DNA from 2 places in the Lysinibacillus sp. FSL H8-0500 genome. Region 1 is predicted to be linked to the other one. Evidence: riboswitches for the same ligand, from Rfam matches in the RefSeq annotation. Region 1 holds a riboswitch; the other holds the start of a gene.
What was found. Region 1 has a riboswitch for cobalamin ahead of metE (5-methyltetrahydropteroyltriglutamate--homocysteine S-methyltransferase). Riboswitches for the same ligand answer to the same signal wherever they lie in the genome.
Positions count from the first base shown of each region.

Region 1 (5,915 bases):
CCAATTCCTTTTTTATAGGGCTGCACTTGTAGTGAGGTAATGAGTTCCCCATGGCTTCGCGATGTTTCAATGGAAATCACATCTGCATCTAATGCACTAATCGGTTCGATGAAATCATTAAACTCGCAGTAGCACATATGTGTATGGATTTGTGTTTCATCTTTGACACTGGATGTCGCAAGCTTGAAGGAATTGACAGCCCAATCCAAGTAAGCGCCCCATTCTTCCTTTCGAAGCGGTAAACCTTCTCTTAACGCTGGCTCGTCCACTTGAATAATCGATATACCTGCGTTTTCTAGTGCTTCCACCTCTTTGCGAAGTGCTAATGCAATTTGATAAGCAACATCTTTACGGGACAAATCATCGCGCACAAAGGACCAATTTAATATCGTTACTGGCCCTGTCAGCATGCCTTTTACAAATCGCTTTGTTAGGCTTTGAGTATAGGCTGATTCCTTTACAGTAATTGGTGAAGCCCACGCAACATCTCCATAGATGATCGGAGGCTTTACACAGCGTGATCCATATGACACGACCCATGCTTTCTCTGTAAAGGCAAAGCCAGTCAGCTTTTCACCGAAATATTCGACCATGTCTGTGCGCTCAAATTCACCATGAACAAGTACATCGATATCTAGTTCCTCTTGTATTGTTACCCAGCGTTTTGTTTCCTGCTCTATAAATGCTTCATAGTCATCATTCGATAATTGTTTCTTTCGCCAAGCATTACGATTTCTTTTCACCTCATCAGATTGTGGAAAGCTACCGATTGTCGTTGTTGGGAACAGCGGTAATGCTAAGGCTTGTTGTTGAATCGCTTGGCGCTGCGTAAAATCACTGTGTCGTTCAAAATCTTGCGTTGTCACAGTTTGAACAGCTTGCTGTATCAACTTGTTTTGGCGGATTGGATGATTTTTTAGACCTTCAATCGCCTTCATACTTTCTGAAAAATTATGTTGTAAGGTACCATCTTTATCTCGTCTACATTTAGTTAGCCCTGTAATTTCAACGATTTTTTCATCCGCGAAGGCTAGCGCCTGCTTTAAAACAGGCTCAAGTTTATTTTCAAGAGAGGTTGTGATAGGTACATGCTGTAGGTTACTGGATGGTTGAATCCATAGTTCTGCCGCATGACTTAGCTGTTCAATGGCTTGAATCGTTGCGTTGACCTCTGCAAGGTTTGAACGCCAAATATCACGGCCATTTACAACCCCAATTGCCAATACTTTATCCTGCGGGAAACCAAATTGACGAAGTGACGCCATATTTCCTTTATAGCCATGAACAAAGTCTAGGCCAAATCCTTGAACAGGCAGCGTAATCAATGTTTCATAGGCACATAATGCTTCAAAATAAGTCTGTAGCACGATCTTAGCCTCTGGAACGGCAACAGCTAACTGCTCGTAAATTTCTTGCACTAGCTTTATCTCTGCTGGATCAAGAGTTGTAACAAGGGATGGCTCTTCTAGTTGAATCCAAGTGGCACCTGCATCCACTAACTCTTTTAATACCTGCATATAGAGCGGTATTAAGGCTAATAAGTATTCAACCTGTGTTAATTTGTTGTAGCCTTTCGTTAGCTTGCAAAATGTATAGGGACCAATTAATGTCGGTTTCGCAATGATTCCGAATGCTTCCTTCGCCTCTAAAAAGTCGGCTAATACTTTATTTTCTGTTAGCTGCAAGGTTTGTCCCTCATACTCTGGAACAATATAGTGATAATTGGTATTAAACCATTTTGTCATTTCACTAGCTACGGCTGTTTTGTTCCCTCTTGCTACACTATAGTAGGTATGTAAATCGACTTTACCACCTTGCCAGTTAAAGCGTTTTGGTACTAGACCAAACATCAAAGCCGTATCTAACATTCTATCGTAATACGTAAAGTCGCCAACCGTCACCATATCGATACCAAGGTGTAGCTGCTTGTCTATTCTCGATAAACGGATCTTCTTTAATTTTTCCTCAAAGTCTTCTTCAGAAATTTCATTACGCCAAAATGCCTCTAATGCTTTTTTCCATTCGCGATCTTCCCCTATATATGGGTAGCCGATGAGTGTGCTTGTATAGGTCATGTTTTAATCTCCTTTTTTAAAAAAATAAAAAGCCATTCTCCTATTTGGAAAATGGCTGCATGTTAAAATTATTAATGCTAAAACAATACGAAAAGTATCTCCTTTCGCATAAACATTATCGCACGGTGCCTATCTGGTCACTTTTCACCACCTATTTCCTCGTAGGTATTTGGTGTGTACTAGAAATTGGCAGGTCTCCTGGCTTTTCATCAACACGCCTCACAGCCTTCCCAGTTTCCCCAGTGGCATTTGTGATTTGCTCCGAATTACAGTTGCGGGACAGCGTCGGATTTGCACCGACTTCCCTTTTAAGCCAAACTCTCGTTTGGCACCAAGTCTTACACATTATTCAATTATGTTCCTACTATAACATACATTTCAGAATAGTGTAATTATTTTATACTATTTATTTTGCTAAATGTTCTAAACTAATTGGATTACTAATTTTAATAATAAAACTTTCATGAGTTTTTTACTCCCAACCCTAGCATGAAAATGTGGTGTTCTTGCCAAGAATGTTAGCAACTACAAATAGGATGTAAGACATGGTTTTTTATGATGGCTTAGACCTTGGAAATAAAACTGTTTAAGTGAATTTTGTTGGTAGTTCCTATGCATGTAGAGGATAACTACGGACAGAAAAATGCCTATCTTCAAATTCACTCACTGTTTGTGATTTTAACAGAATGGTGTGAGATCAATGGAAGTCTTTAGGAAGAATATTTTCAGGAAACCGAGACATTCCCTATCCCTACAAAGGATTTATTTCGTCTGTTAAAGTGATTATAAGACTATTGTGTAACCCATGTTGTGATGAAAAGTACAAGCGTCTACTGGAAGCCTGAGTTTTATCCCCCTGGTAATCATGAGAGTGTGGGAAAAAGAAAATGTATGCTTCCCGTTAAGGGAAATCCACATCTTAAATCAGCCATGAGGCAACCTGGGCTGTTTCAAGAGGTCGAAATCGTTGGTATTGGCCACTTGCAGCACGTAGGAGCAAGAAAAAAGCACTCGTTGCGATTTCGCATCGAATGCTTCGAATTATTTACTCCATGTTACTGCCCTATAAAGAACCACAAGTGATATAGCGTAGCCAAAGACCAAGAATTTTAAACCAAGATACTTTCTCCGCAGGTACCTTTGCTTTCTCATTGTCTTTTTCACTGTGTATAGAATAACCTAGTTCCAATAATAATATTCAAATGACAAAGGCATTCTTTATTTTCACAGAAAAAAACTGTTAAGGTCATTTATTAGTATGTGAGGAACCGATATTGGTCGAAGTTTTGAGGAATTGTTTATGCAAAATGAACAAAGGCTAAAAATTATAAAAGATAGCCCTGTGTATAGATACATTGAAATAACTAAACGCAATTAAATATGCAAAAGTTATCTTGTGAAAAATGGAGGGTTTTAAGGATTTACATTCCCTACTTTTAACCAACATAATATGGTAGAGTATAAAAGAATTTAAAATACACAATGCCTCTTTCAACTTTTCTAAAAGTCGATGGTGTCAATAAAATAGGAGTTATCTAGTAATGATGTCAAGAGAAAAATTAGAAAACAATCAAGTTTTTCTGTATGTAATTGTTTTGTTAATAGCAGCAAGTGTAGGGTTATTAGCACCCCGTATCGGTATGCAACTTGACGTTACCATTTCATTTGTTATTGCTATTTTAATGTATAGCATGTTTTCGCAAATCCCATTTACATCTTTAAAAGAATCGTTTTCTAATCGTCGTTTTATTTGGGCTCTGCTAACTGTCAACTATATGGCTGTACCTATCGTTGTATGGCTGCTAGCAAGGCTATTACCGGAACATCCCCCTTTATTGCTTGGTGTTTATTTAGTATTACTGACACCATGCATTGATTATGTGATTGTATTTACGGCACTTGGACGTGGTAATGAAAAGGCCATGCTAATCTCGACACCCATTCTCTTCATTACTCAAATGCTATTATTGCCTTTATATTTATGGTTATTTATAGGGAATGAAGCAGCGAAAATTGTTGAAGTAGCCCCTTTCCTAGAGGCATTTTTCGGGCTTATTGTCATACCATTAGTCATTGCTATTACTCTCCAACTGTTTGCTAAAAGATCACAAGTTGGGAATAAATTAATTCATCTATCTGCATGGCTCCCTGTTCCGTTTATGGCGTTAACGCTTTTTGTTGTAGTCGCATCTCAAATTGGAAAATTATCGACATCATTTGAATGGATCATAAAGGTTATCCCCATATATATCGCCTTTATGATTATGATGCCGTTTATTTCTAAATTCATTGGAAAATCGTTCAAATTGGATATTGAATCAGGTAGAGCATTGATTTTTAGCGGTTCTACTCGTAATTCGCTGGTCGTTCTTCCTCTAGCTCTATCTTTGCCAGACCATATAAATACGTTAGTCGCTGCAATTATTGTTACACAAACAATTGTAGAAATTATAGGGGAAATTATTTATATTCGCGTTGTTCCGAATTTACTTAAATAAGCTAGTCTCGAAATAATTTTTTATCTAATTTGTGGAAAGAACGACTTGCTTAAACACGCTCTTTCCTCTTATTTTATTATTTTCCGATAGAAGACCCCCACTTTAAGGAACGTGAAGGAGATAGTCCTGTGAGTAAGGGGGAGATGAATGTCGATCTAAATTGTCGTACAATTAGAATGTATGTGCTCTAATGAACCTGTACAGTTTGCTCTTTGAAAACTGAAGATAGGAGGTTGTAACAGGAAAGTTCGTCTGTTATGTAAAATCTTCAACGTTCTATCGCTCTGTCTAGCCGAAAAGCGAAAACCAAGCAGTACGCTAGACAGCGGAGTCCAATGTACAATCCTTGCAAGTTTTTCACCGTAGGGCCTACGGGTAGAGCCTGCTACTATAACTAGACGTTGGTCTGGTGTTCGCAGCAGTCCCACACTTCTATAAGTGAGGGTAGTTCAACAGTTTTGTTAGCACTTTTACTTCACCTTTTTTTCCACTAAAAAGCGCCACTTTAAACAGTGATCACCTCAATTTGTATAAACTATCTCCTTTGAATGATAAATTAATAGTACATTTATAAGTATATGAACAAATATAAGGAAGCCTTATTTTTCTCGACTATAAACAGAAACAAGGCATGCCTCTTTCCCTCGTAACTTATACTCAAAATGGTTGATAATTGAATGACTACATCATTTCATATGCTAACAAATGATGTAGCTGTAGCTATTGGACTGACGACTGCTTTAATATAGAAGAAAATGGGTGTTTTTAAGGTTGAAGAAGTGCTTATACGGGGATATATTTAAGTCAACGATTATAGAAGAAGGAGTGAAGAGAAGGTGAAAATAAAAATAATTTTATTTTTGTTTATTTGTTCTGTATGGTTAGTGGCTTGTAGCAGTAATAAAGAAACAACACAACCTATAGAAATTCGAGAATTAATTAATTTTGAAGATGAAAAACCCGACACATTACAGCTAATCTCTGATGCGAAGGATATTAACATTATAGAGGAAACATTTAAAAAAGCTAGAGAATTCGGTGAAGTGGATAACAAAATAGTTCCGCAATATAAGATCAAACTCAACGATGATGAATATTATTTATGGATAGACCATACAGTCACAGGGACAATAGCAAATGTAAATAATAGAAATATATTTTACAATATTCTAGCTACTGACGAATTTAAAGAGGCTATTAAGTATCGAGAACAAAAATAAATTACTTCTATTATGGTGTAGCAACAATCTGTCAGAAAAGACATTTCTCAAAGATGGTTGCTATTTTTAGTGTCTTTCTTAAAATCTATTAATCTCCAAGACTTCACCCAAAAGATGCCTTC
Region 1 covers NZ_CP150292.1:2,342,676-2,348,590, forward strand. Annotated here, with positions in the region: gene metE (5-methyltetrahydropteroyltriglutamate--homocysteine S-methyltransferase) at 1-2,075, opposite strand, end outside; cobalamin riboswitch at 2,246-2,426, opposite strand; gene MHB44_RS11185 (bile acid:sodium symporter) at 3,617-4,573, shown strand; gene MHB44_RS11190 (hypothetical protein) at 5,410-5,793, shown strand.

Region 2 (5,915 bases), 180 kb from region 1:
CCAAAAATGTGCCAGCTTGTGATGTGCTCGTTATCAAAAATTTGGAAACATGGCTACTGGCGCAACAGCTTGAGGAAGATGATAGGGTGATTCAAACGATCGTAACAAGGCTCCAGATATTGGCACAGCAGTGTACATTAGCAGTTATTGTGACTGATATGGGACGTGGCGTTGTACCAATGGACAAGCAGGCCCGGCTACTGCGCGATACTTGTGGACGTTTATACCAAGCTTTATTTGCAGAGGCAGAGCAGATTGTCCGCATCTGGTATGGCATTGGTGAGCAAATCAAGTAAGGAAGAGGAGAAATGGAATGAAGCGACAAAAATTGATGACATGGATATTGACAGCGATGGTAGCAGCTATTTGTGCAGTAGGTGCGATGATTAAAGTACCAATCCCATTTGTGTCAACGGCTGCACTTGACTCAGCACCTGCCTTTTTAGGTGTTGTATTTTTACCACCTGTATTGGCAGGGACGGCAGGAATGCTTGGTCATTTTATTACAGCACTCACAGCGGGCTTTCCATTTGGACCACTGCATTTGATCATTGCTGTTGAAATGTTTATTGTTGTATGGGTTTTTGGCGTTATGCATAAAAAAGATATGCATATTTGGAAATGGCCTATTGCTTTTGTGCTAAACGGCATTATTGCGCCCGTGCCTTTTTATTTTCTTATTAGCCCAGCATTTTTCTGGGGCGCATTAATAAGTATTTGTACAGCAACAGCGCTCAATTTAGTCATTGTGGCAATCGGGATGCCTGTGTTAAGAAAAGTTTTTGTACGCAAGGAAGGTAGCGTATCATGAGAAATGCGATAAAGGTAGGGAGCTTGATTGCCACGATGGATAATGCGGCAGCCATTGGGCAAAAGCCGCAAGATAGCGTAGCAGCATCGGATGAGCTTACAGCCTATATGACAGCACGTGTCACCTTTTTAGAGCAGCTTGCCGCACAAGCCATTCCTACGCAAATTTTGCTGGCGAATTTTTCAGGGGATGCCGCATGGGCGCGGTATATTGCAGGGATACAACAGGTCTTTAAGGAAATCGGTCTTGCGTGTCCTGCCGTTGCGGGGAGCACAGAATCCAATATGCCAACGAGACAATCAGGCTTAGCGATTACAATGCTTGGCGAGCCACAACAGCGTGCAGCGTTTGACCGTGAAAAGCTTAGCTGGTACACTTATGGCTTGCCGCTTGTTGGCACAGAGGTAGTAGCTCAGCCTGAAGATGTTGCACAGCTTCAACCTATTTTTCAGGCATGGCAGGCAGAAATTGTGCAGCAAGTATGGCCAGTCGGGTCAAAGGGGCTACAGGGAGAATTGGTTCGTCTTTTTAGAGAACAGCAGCCTGAATGCTCTCTTGATATAACCAAATCAGCCGGGCCCTGTACAGTCATTATGCTTGGCATTGATCCTGAAAAAGAGCAGCAGGCAGAAAAATTTTTCCTAAGAAATTTTGAAAAATTACGCAAAACTACACTGTAATAGGGCTTGTTTCGAGCAGATAAGCTGTGTTGAAAATGGCAAGGGACGAAACACCTATTGCAACACGAAACACAATATGTTAGATTTGTTTAGGAATCAAAACACAATATATAGTATGTTGGACAAGCGGTACCAAGATGGTTTAAAAGGGAATTCGGAGCAAGTATGCTTGCAAGCCGAAGCTGTCCCCGCAACTGTACGTGCTGACAAATAATCGAAAAGCCACTGTTTTTTAATGGGAAGGTGATTATTTGGAGGAAGCATAAGCCAGGAGACCTGCCATATTGTTCAAGACAGCAACACATTCTTCGGGGATTGAGAAGTGGAGGCGAGAGATTTGTTCACTTCTTTGTGTGCATGTCCTTCATTTCCATTTTCGATTTTACAGCGATCCCGCAACCGATGGATGTTGCAGGATCGCTTTTTTATGTTGTGGGGAGAAAGGGAGAGAATAGATGACAGTGCAAATTGAACAGCAAATGGCGAAGTTAAAAAATAGTTACACGGAGGCTGAACTTGAAAGCTTTGTCAGATTATCAGATCGTTGGCTACGCAAAAATGACAATGCCACATTTGAAGCATGGGCAGATGCAATGATTTTACAAGCGCTTAGCCTGATTGATGAGGAGGAGCCCTACTGGACATTTGTGGCTGCACGCATTTATTTAGCAAAACTATACGATCAATTTGCGGTGTGCCGTGGGGTTTCACCAAAGGAAGTTTACCAAGTATTTCCCGCGCAATTAGCACGTTATACAGAGGCTGGCTTGTATCACGAAAGCTTAACAACAAAATATAGTGAGCAAGAGCTTCAGCAATTAGCAAGTTATTTAGAGCCTAGCCGTGATGAGCTATTTACTTATATTGGCTTAAAGACGTTAATGGATCGTTATGTTGTGCGTGATTATACAAAAACACCTGTAGAGCTTCCTCAGGAGCGCTGGATGGTCATCGCCATGACATTAATGCAGGATGAAACAGAAAATCGTCTTGAAAAAGTTCGAGAAGCCTATTGGGCGATGAGTAATTTATATATGACAGTAGCGACACCAACATTATCCAATGCCGGGAAAACACATGGTCAGCTTTCTAGCTGCTTTATCGATACAGTCGATGATAGTTTACAAAGCATTTATGATACAAATACCGATGTGGCGACATTATCAAAATATGGCGGTGGTATCGGCGTTTATATGGGCAAAATTCGCAGCCGTGGCTCCTCCATTAAAGGCTTTAAGGGCGCATCCAGTGGCGTGCTACCGTGGATTAAGCAGCTGAATAATACAGCCGTTTCGGTTGACCAGCTTGGACAACGTCAAGGAGCCATCGCTGTTTATTTAGATGTTTGGCATAAGGATGTTTTTACGTTTTTAGATTTACGCCTAAACAATGGAGATGAGCGTCTACGTGCCCATGATATTTTTACAGGGCTATGCATACCAGATATTTTTATGGAAGCAGTGGAGGCTCGTGGAGATTGGCATTTATTTGATCCACATGAAGTACGTGAGGTGATGGGCTTCTCCTTAGAGGATTCCTATGATGAAACAAAGGGCAATGGCTCCTTCCGCACGAACTATGCCGCATGTGTGGCAAACCCATTATTAAGCCGTGAAGTCGTACCGGCCATTGATATTATGAAGCGAATTATGCGCTCACAGCTAGAAACGGGCGTGCCCTTTATGTTTTACCGTGATGAAGTGAACCGCATGAATCCAAATCAGCATAAAGGGATGATTTACAGCTCAAATCTGTGTACTGAAATATTCCAAAATATGTCACCTACTGAATTTGAATCAATTACACTTGAGGACGATGTAATTGTGACTCGTCGCAAGCCTGGCGATTTTGTTGTATGTAATCTATCGTCTGTTAATTTAGGCAAAGCTGTACCTGCGGGTGTATTAGAGCGTTTAATTCCGATTCAAGTACGTATGCTTGATAACGTCATTGCGTTAAATACGATTCCTGTAAAACAGGCAGAGCGCACCAATTTACGCTACCGTGGCATCGGACTTGGCACATTTGGCTGGCATCATTTATTAGCGTTGAAGGAAATTCAATGGGAGTCTGAGGAAGCCGTAGAATACGCGGACAAGCTCTATGAGGAAATTGCCTATTTAACGATTCGTGCCTCAAATGCCTTAGCAAGTGAAAAAGGAGCGTATCCATTGTTTAAGGGCTCTGATTGGCAAACAGGAGCTTACTTTGAGAAGCGCGGCTATGACAGTGATAAATGGAATGCTTTACGTGAGGCAGTGGAGAAAGAGGGAATGCGCAATGGCTATGTGATGGCAATTGCTCCAAATTCATCGACATCCATTTTAGCAGGCAGTACAGCAACGATTGACCCGATTTTCCAAAAGAGCTACTCAGAGGAGAAGAAGGACTACAAAATTCCAGTGACTGTACCTGATTTATCACCAGTAACGACTTGGTTCTATAAATCTGCTTATTTCATTGATCAAAATTGGACAATTAAGCAAAATGCAGCCCGTGCTCGCCATATCGACCAAGGCATTTCACTAAATTTATATGTTCAAAATACCATTAAGGCAAAAGATTTACTGGCATTGCATATGAATGCTTGGGCAAGTGGTGTAAAAACAACCTATTATGTACGTTCCACATCTGTAGAATTATTAGAATGTGAGTCTTGTGCAAGCTAGGAGGAATAAATGATGACAACGATTACGAAACGACAAATTATGGATAAGGAAGCGCCAAACCGTTCCACAGGTATTGTGAACGGGCGCTCCTCCAATATTTTAAACTGGGATGACGTCCGCTTTAGCTGGGCGTATCCTAAGTATAAAAAAATGCTCGGTAACTTCTGGACACCCTTTGAAATTAATATGAGCAATGATGTTAAGCAGTTCTCAGAGCTGACAAGGGATGAGCAAGAATCCTTTTTAAAAATTATTGGCTTACTTGCACTATTGGATAGTGTACAAACGGATTTTGCTGGCAAAGTGGCAGACTATTTAACCGATTCCAGCTTGAATGCGTTAATGATTATTTTAGCGCAGCAGGAGGTGATTCATAACCACTCCTATTCCTATGTGCTATCAAGTATCGTTAATAAAGCTGAGCAGGATCGTACCTTTGATTTTTGGCGTACGGAGCCTGTGCTAGAGCGTCGCAATGATTTTGTGATTAAAGGCTACCGTGCATTTTCCGAGGAGCCAACGGTTGATAATATGCTAGAGGCCATTATTTATGATGTAATTTTAGAGGGCTTATTTTTCTATTCAGGTTTTGCCTTCTTCTATCATTTAGCGCGCAATCAAAAAATGGTTGCTACGTCTACGATGATCAATTATATTAATCGCGATGAGCAGCTACATGTCGATTTATTTGTAAAAATTTATCAGGAGCTATTAACGGAATATCCAGAATATGATACACCTGAGCGTAAAGAGAGGGTACAGGATATTTTCCGTGAAGCCGTGCAGCTTGAAATTGACTGGGCAAATGAAGTGATTGGCGATAAAATTGAAGGTCTTGATGTTGAGGACGTCCATGATTATGTCCATTTCTATGCCAATGTGCGCTGTAATCAGCTTGGCGTTGACCGCCCATTTGACGGCTACCGCAAAAATCCGTTGAAATGGATTAAGGCTTATGAGGATGTGGACCAAGGCAAAACAGACTTCTTTGAACAGCGTTCCCGCCAATATGTCAAAGTGAATGTAGAAGATAATGGTTTTGATGATTTATAACACCTTCCTGCCTTGTTCGCGGTCAATTGTACCAGCCTTTATAGCGGGAAACAAAACAGCTTGTTCGCGTAAAAAGCGAGCAAGCTGTTTCTGAGTATTGAAACTGAAAGATGTTGATACATTGAGGCTAATGGAGTTGTGTTAATTCACCATTATCCATTTTATACACGCTGTCACATAAAAGAGATATATCTTCAGCATTATGACTAGCTAGCAAAATAGTCATTCCCTGTTTTTTGAAATTTATTAGCATATTTCGAATATCCGATACGCCAGATTCATCAAGTCCATTCATTGGTTCATCCAAAATTAAGAGTTCTGGTTTTTCCATAATGGCTTGGGCAATTCCAAGACGCTGCTTCATACCAAGGGAATATTTACGCACAGCATTTTTATCATCTGGATTCAGACCAACTAAAGTGAGGACCTTTCTGATATCTTCTTCAGTTACACGATTTTGAATAGATCCTAATAATTTTAAATTACGAATACCTGAATAGTGTGGAAGAAAACCAGGAATATCTAATAAAGCGCCAAAATTTTTAGGGAATTTTCCTGTTCCAATATCTTCATCGAAAACTTTAACCACACCTTTAGATGGAACAAGAAGCCCAGCAATTGTTTTAAATAATATACTTTTGCCAGAACCATTTCTTCCTATTATTCCATATATTCCTGGTTTATCTATTTTCATGTGAATAT
Region 2 covers NZ_CP150292.1:2,159,155-2,165,069, forward strand. Annotated here, with positions in the region: gene MHB44_RS10285 (bifunctional adenosylcobinamide kinase/adenosylcobinamide-phosphate guanylyltransferase) at 1-296, shown strand, start outside; gene MHB44_RS10290 (ECF transporter S component) at 314-811, shown strand; gene MHB44_RS10295 (hypothetical protein) at 808-1,491, shown strand; cobalamin riboswitch at 1,602-1,790, shown strand; gene MHB44_RS10300 (ribonucleoside-diphosphate reductase subunit alpha) at 1,947-4,160, shown strand; gene MHB44_RS10305 (ribonucleotide-diphosphate reductase subunit beta) at 4,173-5,213, shown strand; gene MHB44_RS10310 (ABC transporter ATP-binding protein) at 5,341-5,915, opposite strand, start outside.
Region 2: it holds a riboswitch for cobalamin, as region 1 does, so the genes downstream of both, MHB44_RS10300 (ribonucleoside-diphosphate reductase subunit alpha) here and metE (5-methyltetrahydropteroyltriglutamate--homocysteine S-methyltransferase) in region 1, are expected to answer to the same signal.